DNA from 4 places in the Psychrobacillus sp. FSL H8-0510 genome. Region 1 is predicted to be linked to each of the others. Evidence: riboswitches for the same ligand, from Rfam matches in the RefSeq annotation. Region 1 holds a riboswitch; each other region holds the start of a gene.
The links. Region 1 has a riboswitch for S-adenosylmethionine ahead of metK (methionine adenosyltransferase). Riboswitches for the same ligand answer to the same signal wherever they lie in the genome.
Positions count from the first base shown of each region.

Region 2: another riboswitch for S-adenosylmethionine. It lies ahead of MHI40_RS00970 (O-acetylhomoserine aminocarboxypropyltransferase/cysteine synthase family protein); the one in region 1 lies ahead of metK (methionine adenosyltransferase).
Region 3: another riboswitch for S-adenosylmethionine. It lies ahead of metA (homoserine O-acetyltransferase MetA); the one in region 1 lies ahead of metK (methionine adenosyltransferase).
Region 4: another riboswitch for S-adenosylmethionine. It lies ahead of MHI40_RS02565 (methionine biosynthesis PLP-dependent protein); the one in region 1 lies ahead of metK (methionine adenosyltransferase).

Region 1 is NZ_JBBOYZ010000001.1:2,591,186-2,596,120, forward strand. It holds gene metK (methionine adenosyltransferase) at 151-1,347, opposite strand; SAM riboswitch class I at 1,597-1,713, opposite strand; gene pckA (phosphoenolpyruvate carboxykinase (ATP)) at 1,906-3,492, shown strand; gene MHI40_RS13085 (hypothetical protein) at 3,625-4,074, opposite strand; gene MHI40_RS13090 (alpha/beta hydrolase family protein) at 4,067-4,867, opposite strand; gene MHI40_RS13095 (NUDIX domain-containing protein) at 4,845-4,935, opposite strand, start outside.
Region 2 is NZ_JBBOYZ010000001.1:188,047-192,981, reverse strand. It holds gene MHI40_RS00975 (homoserine dehydrogenase) at 1-620, opposite strand, end outside; gene MHI40_RS00970 (O-acetylhomoserine aminocarboxypropyltransferase/cysteine synthase family protein) at 751-2,043, opposite strand; SAM riboswitch class I at 2,156-2,270, opposite strand; gene MHI40_RS00965 (glycerol-3-phosphate acyltransferase) at 2,428-3,069, shown strand; gene MHI40_RS00960 (YdcF family protein) at 3,084-3,671, shown strand; gene MHI40_RS00955 (GIY-YIG nuclease family protein) at 3,753-4,097, opposite strand; gene MHI40_RS00950 (DUF2087 domain-containing protein) at 4,117-4,872, opposite strand.
Region 3 is NZ_JBBOYZ010000001.1:1,718,750-1,723,684, forward strand. It holds gene abc-f (ribosomal protection-like ABC-F family protein) at 1-1,182, shown strand, start outside; gene MHI40_RS08405 (methyl-accepting chemotaxis protein) at 1,329-3,335, shown strand; SAM riboswitch class I at 3,401-3,506, shown strand; gene metA (homoserine O-acetyltransferase MetA) at 3,582-4,490, shown strand; gene MHI40_RS08415 (aldo/keto reductase) at 4,561-4,935, opposite strand, start outside.
Region 4 is NZ_JBBOYZ010000001.1:515,530-520,464, reverse strand. It holds gene MHI40_RS02590 (hypothetical protein) at 141-332, shown strand; gene MHI40_RS02585 (universal stress protein) at 351-797, shown strand; gene MHI40_RS02580 (DUF2798 domain-containing protein) at 1,001-1,516, opposite strand; gene MHI40_RS02575 (TetR/AcrR family transcriptional regulator) at 1,811-2,371, opposite strand; gene MHI40_RS02570 (hypothetical protein) at 2,578-2,778, shown strand; SAM riboswitch class I at 2,862-2,969, shown strand; gene MHI40_RS02565 (methionine biosynthesis PLP-dependent protein) at 3,053-4,171, shown strand; gene metC (cystathionine beta-lyase) at 4,168-4,935, shown strand, end outside.

The DNA.
Region 1 (4,935 bases):
TTGTGACTTCCGTCACAACCAACCAGCACACCTAAAAATTCAATCGGTAATAATATAGCAAAACATCTGTTCAAAGCCATTCAAAAACGATAGAAACGGGTTTTGAACTTAATGAACTGGGCATGTACCTAGCCTTTTTTGTTCATACTATTATAATCCAGCCATTTGTTTTAATTGTGCAGCTTTATCTGTTTTTTCCCATGGCACATCAATATCTGTACGACCAAAGTGACCATAAGCAGCAGTTTGTTTGTATATTGGACGGCGTAGATCTAGCATTTTAATAATTCCTGCTGGACGAAGGTCGAATAGTTCACGAATATATGAAACTAATTTCACTTCTTCTACTTTTCCAGTACCAAAAGTTTCTACAGCAATGGAAACAGGTTTAGCTACACCAATTGCATAAGCAAGTTGTACTTCACAACGATCAGCAAGACCAGCGGCAACAATATTTTTAGCAACATAGCGTGCAGCGTATGCAGCAGAACGGTCTACTTTTGTTGGATCTTTACCAGAGAATGCTCCCCCACCATGACGAGCGTATCCACCGTAAGTATCTACGATAATTTTACGTCCTGTTAAACCAGCATCTCCTTGTGGTCCACCAATTACAAAGCGTCCAGTTGGATTGATAAAGTATTTTGTATTTTCATCTATTAAATTTGTAGGAACAATCGGATTGATCACTACTTCTTTAATATCTTTTTGAATTTGTTCTAACGTAATTTCCGGATGGTGTTGAGTAGATATAACTATTGTATCGATATGAACCGGATTATTGTTCTCATCATACTCTACAGTTACTTGTGTTTTCCCATCTGGACGAAGATAATCTAAAGTTTCATCTTTACGGACTTGTGCCAATCGGTGAGCTAGTTTATGCGCTAAACTAATTGGTAACGGCATAAGCTCTGGAGTTTCATTACAAGCATAACCAAACATTAAGCCTTGGTCTCCTGCTCCAATTGCATCTATATCAGAATCGCTCATAGATCCTTCTCTTGCTTCTAACGCTTGATCTACACCCTGCGCAATGTCAGGTGATTGTTCATCAATAGAAGTTAGCACAGCAGAAGTTTCTGAGTCAAAACCATACTTCGCACGTGTATAACCAATTTCTTTAATAGTAGAACGAACTACTTTTGGAATATCTACATAAGTAGATGTAGTAATTTCTCCAGCAACTAATACTAACCCTGTTGTTACACTCGTTTCACAAGCTACACGAGCATTTGGGTCTTCTGCTAGAATTGCATCTAGAATTGCATCAGAGATTTGATCACAAATTTTATCTGGATGTCCCTCTGTCACTGATTCTGACGTAAATAATCGACGTTGTGTCATAGATTGTTCCTCCTATATCCCGCGAGATTTCTCTCAAGAATTGATACGGTACTCATTCCCATGTCAAGCCATTCAAAATGTTTCATGCATTTTCTTCACATAATAGTACATGTAAGTTAAATGCATTGAAGTTAACTTGAAGCCGTTTCGGACTTGGCACACAAGGATAAAGGGCGATGTTCAATAAAAAAACCTCTCACTCACGTAAATATACATGAGGAAAGGTATTAGTATCATAAGCACCTTTCACTCTTATCAATCAAGGAATTTCACCTTGTCTCAGGTTTGGCACCTTTGTAATAATGAAAATACTACAGGTTGCCGGGTTTCATAGGGCCTGACCCCTCCACCAGCTCGGGATAAGAGTATCCGTTCAATTTATCATCATACGTAAGTATGTATAAGATGTCAACTATTTTTGTTTGTATTTTATACACAAAAGAAAAAATTAAAAGTGAATAGTATAGACTAATGAAGCTAATGTGTTATACTAATTCACATATCTAGAAAACTTCCTCTTTTGAAGAGGAAATATAAAAAAAGGATGGTATATTCAAAATGAATTCAATCGAAACAGTGAGTGAACTGAAAGCATTGTTAGCAGGAAATAACGTTAGCAGCCAATTGTCAGTGCCACAACTTGTGGAAAAAGCTACAACAAGAGGAGAAGCAGTACTAACTTCTACTGGTGCAGTTAAAGCTGAAACAGGAAAATATACTGGCCGTTCTCCCCAAGATAAGTATATAGTAGATGAAGCTATTTCTAAAGACAAAATCGATTGGGGCTCAGTAAACCAACCAATTTCTTCTGACATTTTCGAAGCATTATATAAAAAAATGATTAACTTCTTAAACAAACAAGATGAAATATTCGAGTTTAAAGGATATGCAGGAGCAGACAAAGAATCACGTTTAGGTATTCAAATTATTAACGAATACGCTTGGCATAACCTTTTCGCTCATCAGCTATTCATACGACCAACACAAGAAGAACTTGCTACTCATACGACTGATTTCACTATTCTATCTGCTCCTAACTTTAAAGCAGATCCAGCGGTAGACGGTACTCACTCAGAGACTTTTATCATCGTATCTATGGAAAAACGCACAGTTCTAATCGGTGGAACTGAGTATGCTGGCGAGATGAAGAAATCTATTTTCTCTATTATGAACTACTTACTACCAGAACAGGACATTTTACCAATGCACTGCTCTGCAAACGTTGGGGATGATGGAGACGTTACATTATTCTTCGGATTATCAGGAACAGGGAAAACTACCCTTTCAGCAGATGCTGGTCGCAAATTAATCGGAGACGATGAGCACGGTTGGTCGGATAACGGTGTGTTCAATATCGAAGGTGGCTGTTACGCAAAATGTATCGACCTAACTCGTGAAAACGAACCACAAATTTGGGACGCGATCTCATTCGGCACGGTCCTAGAAAACGTAGTAGTAGATGCAGAAACTCGCGTAGCTAACTATGCAGATAACTCATTAACCGAAAATACACGTGCTGCATACCCAATTCAATATATCGATAATATTGTAGACCCTTCAGTAGCAGGTCACCCAAATACAATTATTTTCTTAACTGCGGACGCTTTTGGCGTATTGCCTCCGATTAGTAAACTAACGAAAGAACAAGCAATGTACCATTTCTTAAGTGGCTTTACTTCTAAACTTGCTGGTACTGAACGTGGAGTTACATCGCCACAACCGGTATTCTCGACTTGCTTCGGTTCGCCCTTCCTACCATTACATGCAACAGTGTATGCAGAAATGCTAGGCAAGAAGATTGACGAGCACGGTGCACAAGTATTCTTAGTAAACACTGGTTGGACTGGCGGAGAATACGGCGTAGGTAACCGTATGAAGCTTTCATACACACGTACAATGGTTCGTGCTGCAATTGATGGCAAACTAAACAATACCCAAACAGCAACAGATGCAGTATTTGGTTTAGCTATTCCTACAGAAGTAGAAGGAGTACCTTCTGAAGTACTTATCCCTCGTAATGCATGGGCAGACAAAGCAGCATATGACCAAAAAGCTGCTGAGCTAGCTCAGTCATTCCGTGAAAACTTTAAAAAGTTTGGTACAGTTTCTGAAGACATTTCCTTTAAAGGCGGACCATTAGCTTAATAGAGTAAACATCAAAAAGAGTCCAAATTCGAATGAATTTGGACTCTTTTTTTATATTTGTGCTTTTATTTGCTAAAAAGAATAATAAGTATATTTTATTGCAAAGGATGATTAAGTCAAATTAGCATTATTCTAGTCACCATTAGTCTCATGATATTCACTATCCGTTATTTTAGGAAATATTTCTACAAACTTTTCGGCTTCCTCTTCATTAACTTTATATAGAATAATTTCAGAACCATAATGACCTATTTCCATCTGTTCAACCCCATCTTCTTGAAAGAACATTGTATACCACTTTAAACCACCTTTTGGATCAACAGAATAATTTCTAAAATAGAGTCTATTTTCATCCGTTAGATTAATAGTAATCACTTTCATCAATCCTTCTGTCTGAACGGAAACAGCTCGAGAGTTTAACTCTTCTAACACTTCTAGTTCTTCCAACCAACAATGGATCACTACTTCTTGGAACTCGTTTGTATATTGATCCCACAAATCCTCCCAAAAACTCGTATCTATGGGAAACGAAGATTTCCCCTCTACACTCATTGCCTCAGTTGTTACTACAACATTACCCACTATAAAACCCCTCTCTGATATTTTTCATCCAATGACATGCATCTTTTACTACACGTCTATTTATTTTGCTCGGAAAAAAATGTGTGAATTCTGGATAGTACCAGGTTTCAACTGGTATACTATTCCCTACTAATGCATGCTCTAAAACCTTTGCATGCTCAAAAGAGACATTTTTATCTTGTTCACCGTGAATTATAAGCGTGGATGTCTTCATTTCCTTTATAAGAGGTAATACATCTCGCTCTTCGTATCCCACTGGGTATTTGCTAGGAGTACCACCAATGACTCGTTTCATCATCTTTCTCATATCTAATCTTTCTTCATATGTTAGATATATATCGGACACACCCGCCCACGTAACTAAAGAGGTAATATCATTACGTAGAATAGCAATCCATAATGCCATGATTCCACCACGAGAAAATGCAAATAGGTGAATCCGTTCTGCAAGGCAATATTGCTTAAGTATATCTACTCCGTAGATAGCATCCCAACGATCTTCTCCAGCGAATTCATCTTTTCCTTCACCACCACGATTGCCACGATAATATGGCGCAAATACGATAAAACCTTCAGAAGCAATTTGTGCGATTCGGGCGGGTCGAACCATACCAATACTTTGCATACCACCACGACAATATAAAATACCTTCATAGTCTCCTACTTCTTTTGGTGACGCTAGCATCCCTTTGACACGTAGTCCACAGGACCAATATGTAATTTCTCTTAATACAATATGAGGATTGGGCGATGGATAAACTCGAACTTTTTCAATCGTTCCATTTGCTTTCAATTTCTTTCACCTTCTTTAAAATGGCTTTCATTCCATCATCTTTCATATGGAAGCTCAAATAATTACTT
Region 2 (4,935 bases), 2.4 Mb from region 1:
ATCATCAGTTTTCGGAAAGCATCTTGCCCGGACACATCGTTAAATGGATCTGCTTCTGCATAACCAAGGTCCTGCGCCTCTTTTAATGAGTCATCAAATGGACATTCATCCTGACGCATTTGTGTCAAAATGTAGTTCGACGTACCATTTAAGATCCCTTGGATTCTTTTCACTGAGTTAACTTGTAATAGATTTTTTAATGTCTTAATAACTGGAACTCCGCCGGCTGTTGTTGCTTCATATCCTATAAATACTCCACGAGACTTTGCACGCTCATGTAATGGAATACTATATTTGGAGAACATTACTTTATTTGCTGTTATTACATGACATCCTTTATCAATCGCTCTACATAAGTAGTTATATGCCGGTTCCTCATTTACAATTGCCTCGAATACCACTTGGAGTCCAGGTATATTAATAATATCCTCAAAGTTATCAGTTACTAACACACCAGGTGTAGCCATTCTTTCTTTTCCAACATTGTTTACGAGGATCGCACTAATTTCTAGTTCTAATCCTAAAGACTTTTTCAGATCTTCTCTTTTTTCATTTACAATGTTGTAAATCCCTTGCCCGACTGTTCCGAAACCTAGGATTGCTGCTTTTATCGTCGCCATGCTATCTCCTCCAACTGAATTTGCACAATTGAGTTCCAATTTGCTTCAATTTGTAAAATCTAATCGCATTCATATACGAAGAACTATTTTACATATTGTAGCCCATTTTTACTCAATTATCAATAAAATTCTATCTAGAGAGGACATTTGTTTTTCCCACAAGTACTTTATCAAGGGCAGACTGTAAATCCTCAACCGCCTCTAGTCCAACAGACAAGCGAATTAAGTCTTCTGTAACGCCCGATTTCACCAAGTCTTCAGGAGTTAACTGCTGATGTGTTGTAGATGCAGGGTGGATTATTAGCGATTTAGCATCCCCGACATTAGCTACATGCGACCAAATTTCAATATTATCGATAATATTACGACCTGCCTCTTTACCACCTTTCACTCCAAAAGTTAGGATGGAACCAAAACCATTCTGTAAGTACTTTTTAGCAAGCTCATGGGAGGGATGACTTTCTAAACCTAAGTAGTTAACCCAAGTTACTTCTTCGTTACTTTCTAAGTACTCCGCAATTTTTTGTGCATTTTCATTATGCTTTGGTACGCGTAAATGAAGTGTTTCTAGTCCTTGTAAAAAGGAAAATGCTGCTTCAGGACTTAAAGTTGGACCAAAATCACGAAGCAATTGAACGCGTAATTTCACTGCAAATGCCACGTTTGGAACGTCTATTCCATATCTTAGACCATGATAGGTCACATCCGGTTGTGTGAATCCTGGAAATTTCTCGGAGTCCCAATTGAAGTTTCCTCCATCTACTACAACTCCACCAATCGTAGTACCATGACCACCAATCCACTTAGTCGCTGAATGAATTACGACATGAGCACCGTACTTAATAGGGTTCGATCCATATGGAGTAGCAAATGTGCTATCTACAAGTAAAGGCACTCCTACTTCGTTAGCAATGGCTGCTACGTTTTCTATATCTAATACATTTAAGCTTGGGTTTCCTATAATTTCTCCAAAAAATGCTTTCGTTTTATCTGTCACAGCAGCTCGGAAATTTTCTGGATCTGTAGAATCTACAAATTTCACCGTTATACCATATCGCGGCAATGTATGAGCAAATAAATTAAACGTACCACCGTATAAATTCTCAGCAGCAATAATTTCGTCTCCTGCTCCTGCAATGTTTAATATAGAAAATGCGATAGCTGCCATTCCTGAAGAAAATGCAACTGCTGCCGTTCCCCCCTCTAATAATGCAATTCGTTGTTCAAATACATCCACAGTTGGATTCGTAATACGTGAATAGATATTACCTGTTTCTGCAAGAGCAAATAGGTTTTGTGCATGTTCTGTATCTCTAAATACAAAGGATGTCGTCTTATGAATGGGTACTGCTCGTGATCCAGTCACTGGATCTGGTTGTTGGCCACCGTGTAAAAGTAGTGTTTCTTTTTGTAGATTGGTCATTTGAATTCCTCCTAAAATGTAGTTAGATGGACGCTTATGGAGGCGAGGGAGGATTAGAACAAACAAAAAACCCTCTTCAATTAAGAAGAGGGTGCAAATTCGCATGTTCCTCCTCTTATCTTCCAAATTCAATTTAGAATTTGTAGGATTTAGCACCTTTCCAAGTTGAGAACTTGTTGGTTGCCGGGCATCGTAGGGCCTATTCCCTCCGCCACTCTTGATAAGAGTATTAGATTTAGTTTTCCATCTTGTTACACAGTATAGATTTCTACCAATCTATTTGTCAATACTTTTTTGAATAATTAAAAAACATATACTTTAAAATTCTGAAACTTCTCATCTTTTCATTCGTTTAATATATTGAAGTTAATGGGGGTGAAAAAAATGCTCATTCCGATGATTTGTATCCTTGTGATCAGTTATCTTGTTGGGTCCATTCACGGTTCTAAAATAGCTCAGTATCTGAGTGGGGTAAATATTAAAAAAGAGGGCTTAAAAAATTCTGGCGCCTCAAATGCAGCTATTGTTCTTGGCGCAAAATATGGCATTTTAGTTGCCATAATTGATATTTTAAAGGGAGTTATAGTCGTAATTGGGACGGGTTTTTGGGTTTCACAGTACGCACATTTTTCGATAGTGGAACAGGACATCCTGCTATATAGTGCAGGTGCTGCTGTAATACTTGGACATAACTTCCCTCTTTACACTAAATTTAAAGGTGGTAAAGGCACTGCATCCCTTATTGGTGTACTACTTGCTCTTAGCTGGCCGCTTGGTTTAATCGGACTTATATTATTAATCGGAACTACATTATTAACGGACTATTTATTAATTGGTGTGTTTGTTTTTTACTTTGTTTTTATCGGTGCATCCATTTGGTTTGCAGAAGGAGTAGGGCCAATGGCTATTGCCGGATTCCTATTTTTGATGGCTGTTGTACTACATCTCGAGAATTTCCGTCGTTTAATGCGAAAGGAAGAGATGAGAATCTCCACTTTCTTAAGTAAGAAGAAACCATCTGTATGAAATGAGTGAATATCATGAAGAAGAAAATGAGGTGGATCGTGCTTATCCCATTAGTAGTGATTATTTCTAGTGGAATTGGGATATGGGTTCTCACGAGTAATTGGCTTGAAAATGGTCAAAATCCAAAGGCAGATGGCACCAATCAATATGCTATTGTGCTTGGTGCCAAAGTGAAAAAAGGGAATATCCCTTCTTTTGCTTTACAGTATCGATTGGAGGCTGCTCTTGCGTATGCCCAAAAATATACCCATGTAAAATTAGTACTTTCAGGTGGACGAGGTCCCGATGAAGATATCGAAGAGGCCGTGGTGATGAGAGATTTTCTATTGGAAAATGGCATAGCCGAAGATCGACTCATCTTAGAAGACAAAGCCACCTCAACATATGAAAATCTACTGTTCTCACAAGAATTACTACCCAGTAATATCGACTCCGTCACCCTTATAACAAGCGACTACCATTTACAACGATCCAAAGTACTAGCAAGTAAACTAGGATGGAAATCAGATGTCGTGGCTGCTAAAACTCCCAAAGTGGTTGAATTCAAGGTTCGTACGCGAGAACGTGTCGCGTTGTTAAAGGCATATATTTTGGGGAATTGATTGTTACAAATAGATGGGTATTAAGTAATTATCGTGTTATTTTCTTGATACCCATCTTTTTACTATTCCATAAAATTCATTTTAGCTATGATACCCTTCTTCACCGAAAGGTTGTAGTTTTTCTAACCATTTCTCCAATAACCTTTCTAATTCTTTTTTGCCTACCCTACTTTCAGTTTCCTCTTTTTTAATAATCTCCATATGCTCTATGTCAAAATTATCTTTGCCGAACTGAGTCCAGTCCTTTTGCAGATTTTTATTTGAATGGAGTCCGTTTTCTAATGTAAATTTAACCCCATTCAACGTTTTAAAATTAGGTGTAGAAGCTACATACTTTTTACCGTTTCGTTTGTTTGTGATGACGTAAATTCCGCCCTCGATTTTAATTTCTTTATATTCTTGTTTTAATTCTTTTTTGCGATCCATTTATATTCCATCCTTCTACTTAGTTTTTCACCCAATACGCACTACCATCGTCTTGTCTGGCCAAAAATCCATACTCTATTAAGTAACGTCTTAATGTTACGAAATCCTCATAAGCATTCTTTAGTACATGATTTATTTCTTTCTCTGTGTAAGTTTTTCCTTTTTCAAATCTTTGGATCAGAACTCTTAAGGTTGCTAGTTTTTGCTTTTCTTTCCTCGGAAATTTCATAAGAGGTCCATCTATTCCGTCTGGGAAGAATTTACTTTCGATATCTTTTTGTTCTTCTTGCGTGATGTTATACCGATCGTCCACCATCGTTGCAGTCTTATGAAGCGGTAAAAATGTCGGTGCATGATTGTCTTTTGCCTTTAACATTTCCATCATCGCTAAAAACACTTTTGCTTGTCGCTCCTTTTCCTTTAATACGAAACGATGATTTCGAATCGTAGAAGAGCTTCCAATTCCTAACTCTGTTTGTATTTCTGCATCACTTCTACCCTCATAAAAGAGGCGTAATAGGCTATTTTGATGTTCGGTTAAGCCAGTAAATTTTTTGTTAAGCCCTATTAGATATTGAAAAACAGAGTCATGCTCCATTTCAATATGATGCTTCATGAATTTTTCTGCTTCATATAACATATTATTCTTTGGATAAATGAATCCCTTTTCAACTTTAAAACCGCACATAATACAAATATACATTTCGTCTTCTTCAGCATACCCTGACTTTAACTGTTCTGAGGAGGCACTCCAAAGTAATTCTGACACTTCCATATACAAACACAACCAATCTTTGTTTATTAATTTACAAACATTATATAATAACGTTTGTAAATT
Region 3 (4,935 bases), 870 kb from region 1:
CTTTCTCTTTATCATGGGGATTATTCTGCCTTTATATTAGAAAAAGAAGCCAAATTAATGCGTGAATTTCAGCATTATGAGGAGCAACAGAAAAAGATAAAAAAAATGAAGGATGCAATAAGACGTCTTCGACAATGGGCCAATGAAGCGGTGCCACCAAATCCGAAGTTATTCCGCCAAGCACGCAATATGGAAAGAGCACTAGAACGTATGATAAAAGTGAGAAAACCACTCATCGACCCCAAAAAGATGGAGCTATCATTTGAATTTGCTTCTAGAAGTGGGAAAGAAGTAGTCATGATGAAAAATGTATACAAATCATTTGGTGAGAATGTTTTATTAGAAGATGCTCAGCTTAATCTATACTGGAAGGAACGGGTTGCGATAGTTGGGCGAAATGGTTCAGGTAAATCCACTATTTTACATTTGTTGTTAGGTAATCTTCCAATTGATAATGGAGAGGCTCGGTTAGGTAGCAATGTGCGTGTAGGTTATTTATCGCAGTATTTCGAAATACAGAATCCGAAGGCAAGGCTGATTGATGTATTTCGAAGTGAGTTAAATTTAGTAGAGGGCGATGCTCGCCATATTCTTGCGAAGTTTATGTTCTTTGGTCCCGATGTTTTCAAGCGAATAGGTGATTTAAGTGGTGGAGAACGTATGAGACTTCGCTTAGCGCAACTTATGCATCAGGATATTAACCTCCTAATTCTTGATGAGCCGACGAACCATTTAGATATCGAATCGAGAGAGGTCCTGGAAGATGCTTTGGGTGATTTTGATGGTACTATTTTAGCTGTTTCACATGACCGATACTTTTTGAACAAATTATTCCCGAAAACGGTCTGGTTAGAACAAGGTCAGCTAACAACTTTTGAAGGGTCATATGATTGGGCGCGTATAAAGTGGGAAGAGCAAGTAGCGATTGAAATTCCTTTTAAAAATGAAAAACAAGAAAAACCAACATATAAAAGAAGTGCAGGGGGAAGTGTAGAACGAAAGATTGAGGAAGAGATTCAAGCAGTGGAAAAAGAAATTTCCAACCTAAAAGAGCAAATCGAAATAGAAGAGGATTGGGAGACATACGAAAAACTTTTGAAAGCTATTGAATCAAATGAAATGAAGATAGAGAAATTGACTCTGGAATGGATAGAGCAAGAAGATGATTCAAATTGTATATAATTTTGATAATAGAAAATAAATTTATCAAATAGTTAGAAAAGAGCATTAACATTCATACATTTGTACTATATAATAAATTAAATACTATCCCAAATGGATTAGTAATATTGGCATGTATTTAATTTTATATAGAGAGTAGATGGAAAATGAGAAAATCAATAAAGTGGAAAATTATTGTTTCAGTAATGGCATTAATATTCGTAAGCATGATACCGCTAATAAGTATTAGTACAAATACAATAAGTGAAAAGACCGAAAAAGATTTACTTGACCAGAGCCAAGTAATAGTTAAAGAAATGACCTCATCCATACAAAATTATCTAGCTGTATACGAAAAAGGACTTTTACAACTATCTACTTCTAATGCAATTTTAGATTTTGAAAATAATGAAAAAGCTACGAATGTAGTATTGACTACTCAATTAGAAAAAAACTTAGATACTAGATTCAATGAATTTGTTTCTTTGTATGATGCTGTAGCATCTGTGTATATCGCTTTTCCAGATAAATCGATTGAAATAATACCAGAAGCGGATCTTGGAGCAGAATTTGATCCAACCTCAAGAGAATGGTATTCCAATGCTGTTTCAAACAAAGAGAGTTATAGCTGGTCTAAACCATTTGTGGATGCAGCAACTGGAGAATATGCTATTTCTGGTGCTAAAGCTGTTATTAAAAATGGCCAAGTGGTCGGTGTTCTTGCTATTGATATTTTACTGTCGAAGTTAACAGAAACGTTAGCTGACAGCGAGTTGGGGTACGAAGGTTATCCTATAATTGTAGATGCTGATGGTAATGCCATTGTTCATCCAACGTTATTTGGTGAAAATTTATCCAAGGATTCTTCTGTAAAGAAAATGCTTTCTAGTACCTCAGAAACAGGACATGTGACCGGTTTGATGGATGGTACTAACACAACTACTGTATACACTACGTTACCAGGATTAGATTGGAAGGTAGGCGCTGTTTATGAAGAAAGTAAAATCCATCAAACAGCTGACAGTATTCGTTCACAAATAATTATTATTGTTATATGTATAGAAGCGTTAATCTTTTTAGTATTATTTTTCCTAATAAGTCGTATATTGAAACCGATTGAACAACTAAAAAGATTGATGGATTCTATGGCAGAAGGAGATTTAACTGTTCAGGCTAATATTAAATCCAAGGATGAAATCGGACAACTAGCGAATAACTTCAACAAGATGGCTGTAAATATGAATGAAATTATTCAGGTCGTGAAAGAGTCTGCGAGTAATGTCCAATCGAATTCGGAAAGTTTAAGTGCGGTGGCAGAAGAAACAAACGCTTCCGCAGAGCAAGTTTCGTCAGCTGTGAGTGAGATTGCGGTAGGTGCTTCTAAATCCGCAGAAGATGCTGTAGACGTAACAGAAAGTTCGTTGCACTTAAGTGATCAAATCAATCTCATCAATGAAAAATCAGTAATGATGACTGATATAGCTATAAAAGCAAACACTATGAATTCGAATGGTCAAAACCAAATGAGTGAACTTAAATCATCTTTCCAAAACTGGGAGTCAAATCTAATCTCTATGTCCACGTTGTTTAGTACATTGGAAGTTAGAGTAAATGCGATTGGTAGTGTGATGGAAACTATTATGCAAATTTCTGCACAGACGAACCTACTCGCATTGAATGCAAGTATTGAAGCTGCACGGGCAGGGGAGCATGGTAAAGGATTTGCAGTCGTAGCGGATGAAGTACGGAAACTAGCGGAGCAATCTGCAAAAGCGACAGAAGAAGTAAAGCATACTATTACGGAACTTCAAAGTGAATCACATACTGTAGGACAACAAATGGAAGATACTATCAAAACTTTCCGTGAACAGGGCTCTGTTGTAACAAATACAGAAGTAACTTTTGGTGAAATATCGTTACTGATGAATAATTTACAAACTTCGATCGATGCTGTTTCAGCAGAAATTGAACAGGTTTCTACCTTTAAGGATCAAGTTGTAGATACGATTCAAATGATGGCTTCAACTTCAGAGCAAACCGCAGCAGCATGTGAAGAAGTAAGTGCATCATCAGATGAACAACTAAGAGCAATCCAATCGGTAGCGAAAGCTTCGGAGACTCTTACAGAGCTTAGTGACAAATTAGCGAATGCAGTGAATCGCTTTAAAGTTTAAAAGAAGTTGAATTGTTTGAAAACAAATGTTAATATTCACTCAGGAAGAACAATATAATTTAATAACTCTTATCAAGAGAAGCCGAGGGAAATGGCCCGTTGAAGCTTCAGCAACCTCTGAGTAGTCAGAAAGGTGCTAACTCCTACAAGATAATTTCTTGAAAGATAAGAATCGAGAGCAAAACGTTCACCCTCTTTTCTTGTTTATAGGAAAGAGGGTTTTTTGAATTTAAAGGAGGACAACAAATTGCCTATAAATATACCAAAACAGTTACCTGCAGCTGAACATCTTAAAAACGAGAAAATATTTATCATGGACACCGATCGAGCGATAGCTCAAGACATACGTCCGTTAAATATTGTTATCTTGAACCTTATGCCTGAAAAAGAAAAAACAGAGCTTCAATTGCTCCGTTTACTAGGAAATACGTCGCTACAAGTAAATGTAACCTTTTTACATATGGCAACCCACGATTCTAAAAATGTAAGTAAAACACATCTAGACACTTTTTATACGACATTCGAGGATATTAAGCACCGAAAATACGATGGGATGATTATTACCGGTGCCCCTATTGAGCATTTAAAATTTGAAGACGTTAATTATTGGAATGAGATTATGGAAATAATGGATTGGTCTAAAACTCAGGTGACCTCTGTTTTACACATTTGTTGGGGGGCTCAAGCCGCTCTCTACCATCACTATGGTATCGGGAAATATGACTTGTCTAAGAAATGCTTTGGGGTATTCAGTCATCGTTTATCAGACCCAACTGTACATTTAGTGCGAGGGTTTAATGATGAATTTCACGCGCCTGTGTCTCGGTACACAGCTGTATCTTTCGATGAAATAAAAAAAGACCCTCGTTTAATACTGCTTTCCGACTCAAAGGATGCGGGTGTTTTTCTAGTAATATCAAAAGATAAAAAGCATATTATGATTACGGGTCATTTAGAGTATGATGCAACTACACTTGCAGACGAATATAACCGAGATATTAAAAAAGGTGTGGATATTGATGTCCCAAAAAATTATTTTCCAAACGATGATCCAACACAAATACCGATGAACTCCTGGCGTTCCCATACACATTTACTTTTTTCCAATTGGTTGAATTATTATGTGTACCAAGAAACTCCTTATGATTGGGAATAACTAAAAGGCTGGCCGTGAGTGAATTCACGATCAGCCTATATATGTTGATGAAAATGAGCATTATAATTTTTTATTCTGTCTTAAAAATTCGGTTAATTTCCTGCATTTCTTCTATCGTCAGTTCCACTTCAAGTGCTTTCAGATTTCGTAACACTTGTTCTGGTTTTTTAGCTCCAGGAATTACTGTATCTATGGTATTTTGTGCTAGATACCATGCAAGAACAATGGAAGAAACCTCCGCTTGTTTATCATTTGCTATACTACGAAGAGACTCAATCTTTTCCAAGTTACGAATATAAACCTCCCCTTGAAATAACGGATTTTTTGATCGGCCGTCTTCAATTATAGAATCTTTATTGAATTTTCCTGTCAAAAGACCAGAAGCAAGAGGGAAATACGGGATAAATGAAATTTGGTGTTTGGCGCAAAAAGGGATTAAGTCATT
Region 4 (4,935 bases), 2.1 Mb from region 1:
TATAATATTTTATACCTTGAACTAAGTGCCCCAAGTATTTTGAACAATATAATAACCCTGATTTCTGTTTCAAGTGACGCTTTCCACATTAATCATTAAAAAATGTATTTCTCAACAAGAGGATTTTGTAATGTAATTTATTGAACTGTACTTTTACTCCAATTATCGGGAGAGAATTCCTTAAATACGGACCAAAAGTCCATATTACAGCAGTTATCCGTTACATGCTCTATGTTACAATAATGACAGATACAGCAACTTGGATGTTTAACTTAACACATATAATTTGGAAGCTAGGTGTAGGTATGGTTCTAGCTTCAACCAATATATAAAAGGAGGAGATGTAAACAATGGAAAATCAATATAATAGTATTATAGTAGCGGTAGATGGTTCAAAAGAGGCTGAATATGCATTCCGCAAATCGATTGATATTGCATATCGAAATGAAGGAGCGCAATTACATATCGTAAACATTATTGATACGCGTTATTTTGGAGCTTTTGATCAAGAAGTTGCGGAGGAAGTTAAAGAACAATCTCGGGAAATCTTAGATCGCTATAAGGCTCGCTCTATAGCGGCTCGTGTTGAAAATGTAAATGTCATTATTGAATATGGTTCACCTAAAACAGTAATAACAAAAGAGATTGCTAAATCAGTGGAGGCAGATTTAATTATTTGCGGTGCTACTGGTCATACGCCAGTAGAACGCTATTTAATTGGTTCGGTATCTGAAGCAATCGTGCGTTCAGCTAAATGTGATGTATTAGTCATTCGTACACCTGGTTCAACAATATAAAAAAAGCGTCCAGACTTTCAAAAGTCTGGACGCTTTTTTTATAGGATTAACTTATTCACCTTTTAGGGAACCGACATTGGAGGATTACTTAAAAAAGTAGAGAAGCTACGTGACTGTATCTCGTAGCTTCTCCTGATTCATTTACCCTATTACAGAAAGCTTCATCCGATGTGTAAGTGCAATGTCCATGTACCTTACTTTACCTAGATACTTTGTGTATTTGTTTGAACTAATGCTTTTCTATCTTGAGCTTCATGCATTTTAACCATTACAAAACGTGCAATCGGTTGAATAACCAAACTTTCTAAGAATAGAGCTATTAAAAAGTTACGTGGCCAAATTTGGATAAAGTTAGTAAAGATATCAGTTGTAAATCCATTCCCCATGATATCGCCAACAATAGTCATTGTAAATGACATACCTAAAACTGTGAACAGTGTACGGAACATAATACGAGCAGCAAAACCGTCTGTTGGTGAAATAAATTTAGATGCTAAAAATTCAGCAAAACGACCGATAGCTAACGGTTCTATAATCATCACAATAACCCAAATAATAGGCAACAGGATTAACATATCCATTGCAACCTCACTGTTAAATCCTCCAGCTGCAAGAATTATGTTGATTGATCCTATAAATAGTACTGATAATGTACAAATGATTGCGCCAAATATTGCGCCTTCTTTACCATTCTTTGGTAGTCTTTTATCTTGATGCATATCTTACTTATCTTCCTTTCAAAAAGCTTATTTAGACCTTGGCAATTAATATGAAGCAAAACAGTCGATTTTTATAATAGAGGATAACGTTATAGAGAGAAAAAACTCTTTGAAGTGTCCATAATTTTTTCATTTAAATCCTATATGCAAACCATGTTAATATGGGTTTTCGCTTGGATTAAAGCTAGTCCACAGATTCCTGAGTGCATTATTAAAAGCTGTTTCATTAAACAGCCGACAATTCCTACAATATTACAGAGTTACTGTACTCTTTTTATATATTGGATTTCCTTTTCAGAAATTCTTTAATAAAGTTGGTAATAGTTTTGAAATTTTTATTAAGGGATTAGTTGATTGCTGAGTTAAACACAGCATCATTGCTCCTTCAATTGAAGCAGTCAATAATAATGAAATGGCAGTAGCCTTTTCAACCGAAAAACCATCCGCTAATAGTTTAATATAATAAATTTGCTCTATATTTTCATACAAATCACTACAAGCGGTTCGGACAGGCTCACTCATTGTCGCCATCTCACTAACGATACTGCTAAATGTATAGCCAGTGATGGTCCCATCCTTTTCAAAACTACGAATTAATTTATCAATCATGGAAACTATGGCATCTTCAGTCGAAGGATGCTTACTGAAAATCACTTTAATATCTGTTGTAATATCTTCTTTTAAAGCATGTAAACAAGTTATTAAGAGTTCGTCTTTGCCATTTGGAAAGTGGTGGTAAAGGGCCCCTTTTGTAACGTTACATGCTTTTAAAATTTCTGTTAGTCCTACAGTTTTGTAGCCTTTTTGTTGAAACAGTGTTGTAGCAGTTTCAATTATGAGTGATTTAGTATCCATATCTGAATTTCCTCCTAACATACCGACGGGTCTGTTTGTTAGTATAACAAATTTTTAACAACATTCTAGTATTTTGTTTATTTAAATAAATAGCAAAGCACCCAATACACCCTCGATTGTTTATCTCCCTTTCCTAAACCTTCATATAATATTACGAGGAGCATTATGCCTTATGTTCCTACAATACAAGATGGGAGGTGGATACGATGGAGTCTTCTACAGGATTATGGGTTGGTTTGTTAGGCATCGTTTTAGGGGTGCTAGGTTTCTTTTATGCTCCGCTTTGGCTAGGTGCTGGAGCAGTTCTTTTGGGGCTAGTAGCTTTAGCTTATTCTCACAAGTTAATAGTAGGTTGGATATCATTAATACTCGGTGTAATTGTTTTAATATGGACATTTTTGTTATGATGTTGAACAAAATGCATCTTGTTAAAAACACATCTACGTGTTAAGCTTATTTAAATTCAAAATTGTGATAATTTAATATATTTTTCTTATCCAGAGAGACGGAGGGATTGGCCCGTAGATGTCTCAGCAACCAGCCACGTTTAGGTATGGTGCTAATTCCAAATAGACGTTTGACGTCTTGAAGATAAGAAGACAAACTTCAATATTACTTGAGGATTCTCTTCTTATTAGAGAATCCTCTTTTTTTATTTTAATTGTAAAGGATGAGCATCTAATGTCAAAGAACAGTATCGATACACAGTTAGTTCAATTGGGCAACCATAGTGATGAGAAAACTGGTGCGGTAAATCCCCCTATTTATCTTTCAACAGCTTACAAACATAATGGGATCGGGCAGTCAACAGGATATGACTACACACGAACTAAAAACCCAACTCGCGCTATTTTAGAAGATGGAATTGCAAAGTTAGAAGATGGAGATGCTGGCTTTGCCTGTAGTTCTGGCATGGCCGCTATACAATTGGTTTTGTCCCTTTTTCGCTCAGGGGATGAATTAATTGCGCCTGATGATTTATATGGTGGAACCTACCGGTTATTTAACCAGTATGCAGATTCTTATAATATTCGTACCACTTATGCAAAGTTTGAATCAGCTGAAGAAGTAACAGCATTGATAACCAAAAATACAAAAGCTTTATTTATTGAAACCCCAACAAACCCCTTGATGTTGGAAATTGATATCCAACTATTTGCTGAGGTTGCAAAAGAGCATAATCTACTTTTAATCGTAGACAATACATTCCTTACTCCTTACTTACAGCGACCTATTGAAATGGGTGCTGATATTGTCATTCATAGTGGTACCAAATATATTGGTGGACATAATGACGTTCTTGCGGGACTTGTCGTCTCGAAGGGTGCGGAACTTAGTGAACAGCTGCAAACTAATCATAATGCAGCAGGAGCCGTCCTTTCTCCTTTCGATTCTTGGTTACTCATAAGAGGATTAAAGACGCTTCATCTACGTATGAAGCAACATGATTTAAACGCTAAAAGAATTGCAGAGTTTTTAAAGCAAGAGCCTGCAGTTAAAGATGTATTATATCCTGGGGTTGGTGGGATGTTATCCTTCCGTTTACATAAAAGCGAGGGGGTTGCCCCTTTCCTAGAGAATTTGAAATTAATTGTATTTGCAGAGAGTCTTGGCGGTGTGGAAAGCTTTATCACTTATCCTGCTACACAAACACATGCGGATATACCGGAGATGGAACGAATTGCACGAGGGGTTGATAATAGTCTCCTTCGTTTTTCGGTGGGAATTGAAGAGGTCGAAGATTTAATAACAGATTTACAACAAGTATTTAATACTTTAGAAAGTGAGGGTTTAAAATGAGTGATTTCAAAGAGTCATTGGAAACTAGTCTAGTCGTCGCCTCTACTCGTGGAAATTCAGAAATAATAACGGGAGCTGTCAATGTTCCTATTTATTTATCCTCCACCTTTCATCAAGAAAGCTTTGATAATTTCGGCCCTTATGACTATAGTCGATCGGGAAACCCTACAAGAGAAGCACTTGAAAAAACCATTGCGGAACTAGAGGGAGGAACTAGAGGACTTGCATTTGCTTCGGGAATTGCAGCTATTTCTTCTGCTTTTATGCTTTTGTCTTCTGGCGATCATATCGTTATTACAGAAGATGTATACGGCGGTACCTTTCGCTTTGTTACCGAAGTATTGCCTCGTTTTGGGATTGAGCACAGCTTTGCAGATTTTACTGACATCGATGCAATTACAAGAGCAATACAACCCAATACAAAACTAATATACATTGAGACACCCTCGAACCCTTGCTTGGGTATCACTGATATTCATGCAGTAGTAGAGCTTGCAAAGTCCCATGACTGTTTAACCTTTTTAGACAATACATTTATGACACCATTATACCAACGTCCACTGGACTTGGGAGTAGATGTCGTTTTACATAGTGCCACAAAATTTTTATCCGGACATAGCGATGTTATTGCAGGACTTGCAGTTACAAAAGATGATGATTTAGGTAATCGTTTAGCATTTATCCAGAACTCATTCGGTGCTATTTTAGGTGCACAAGATTCATTTTCTCTCATACAAGGGATAAAAACACTAAGTGTACGATTT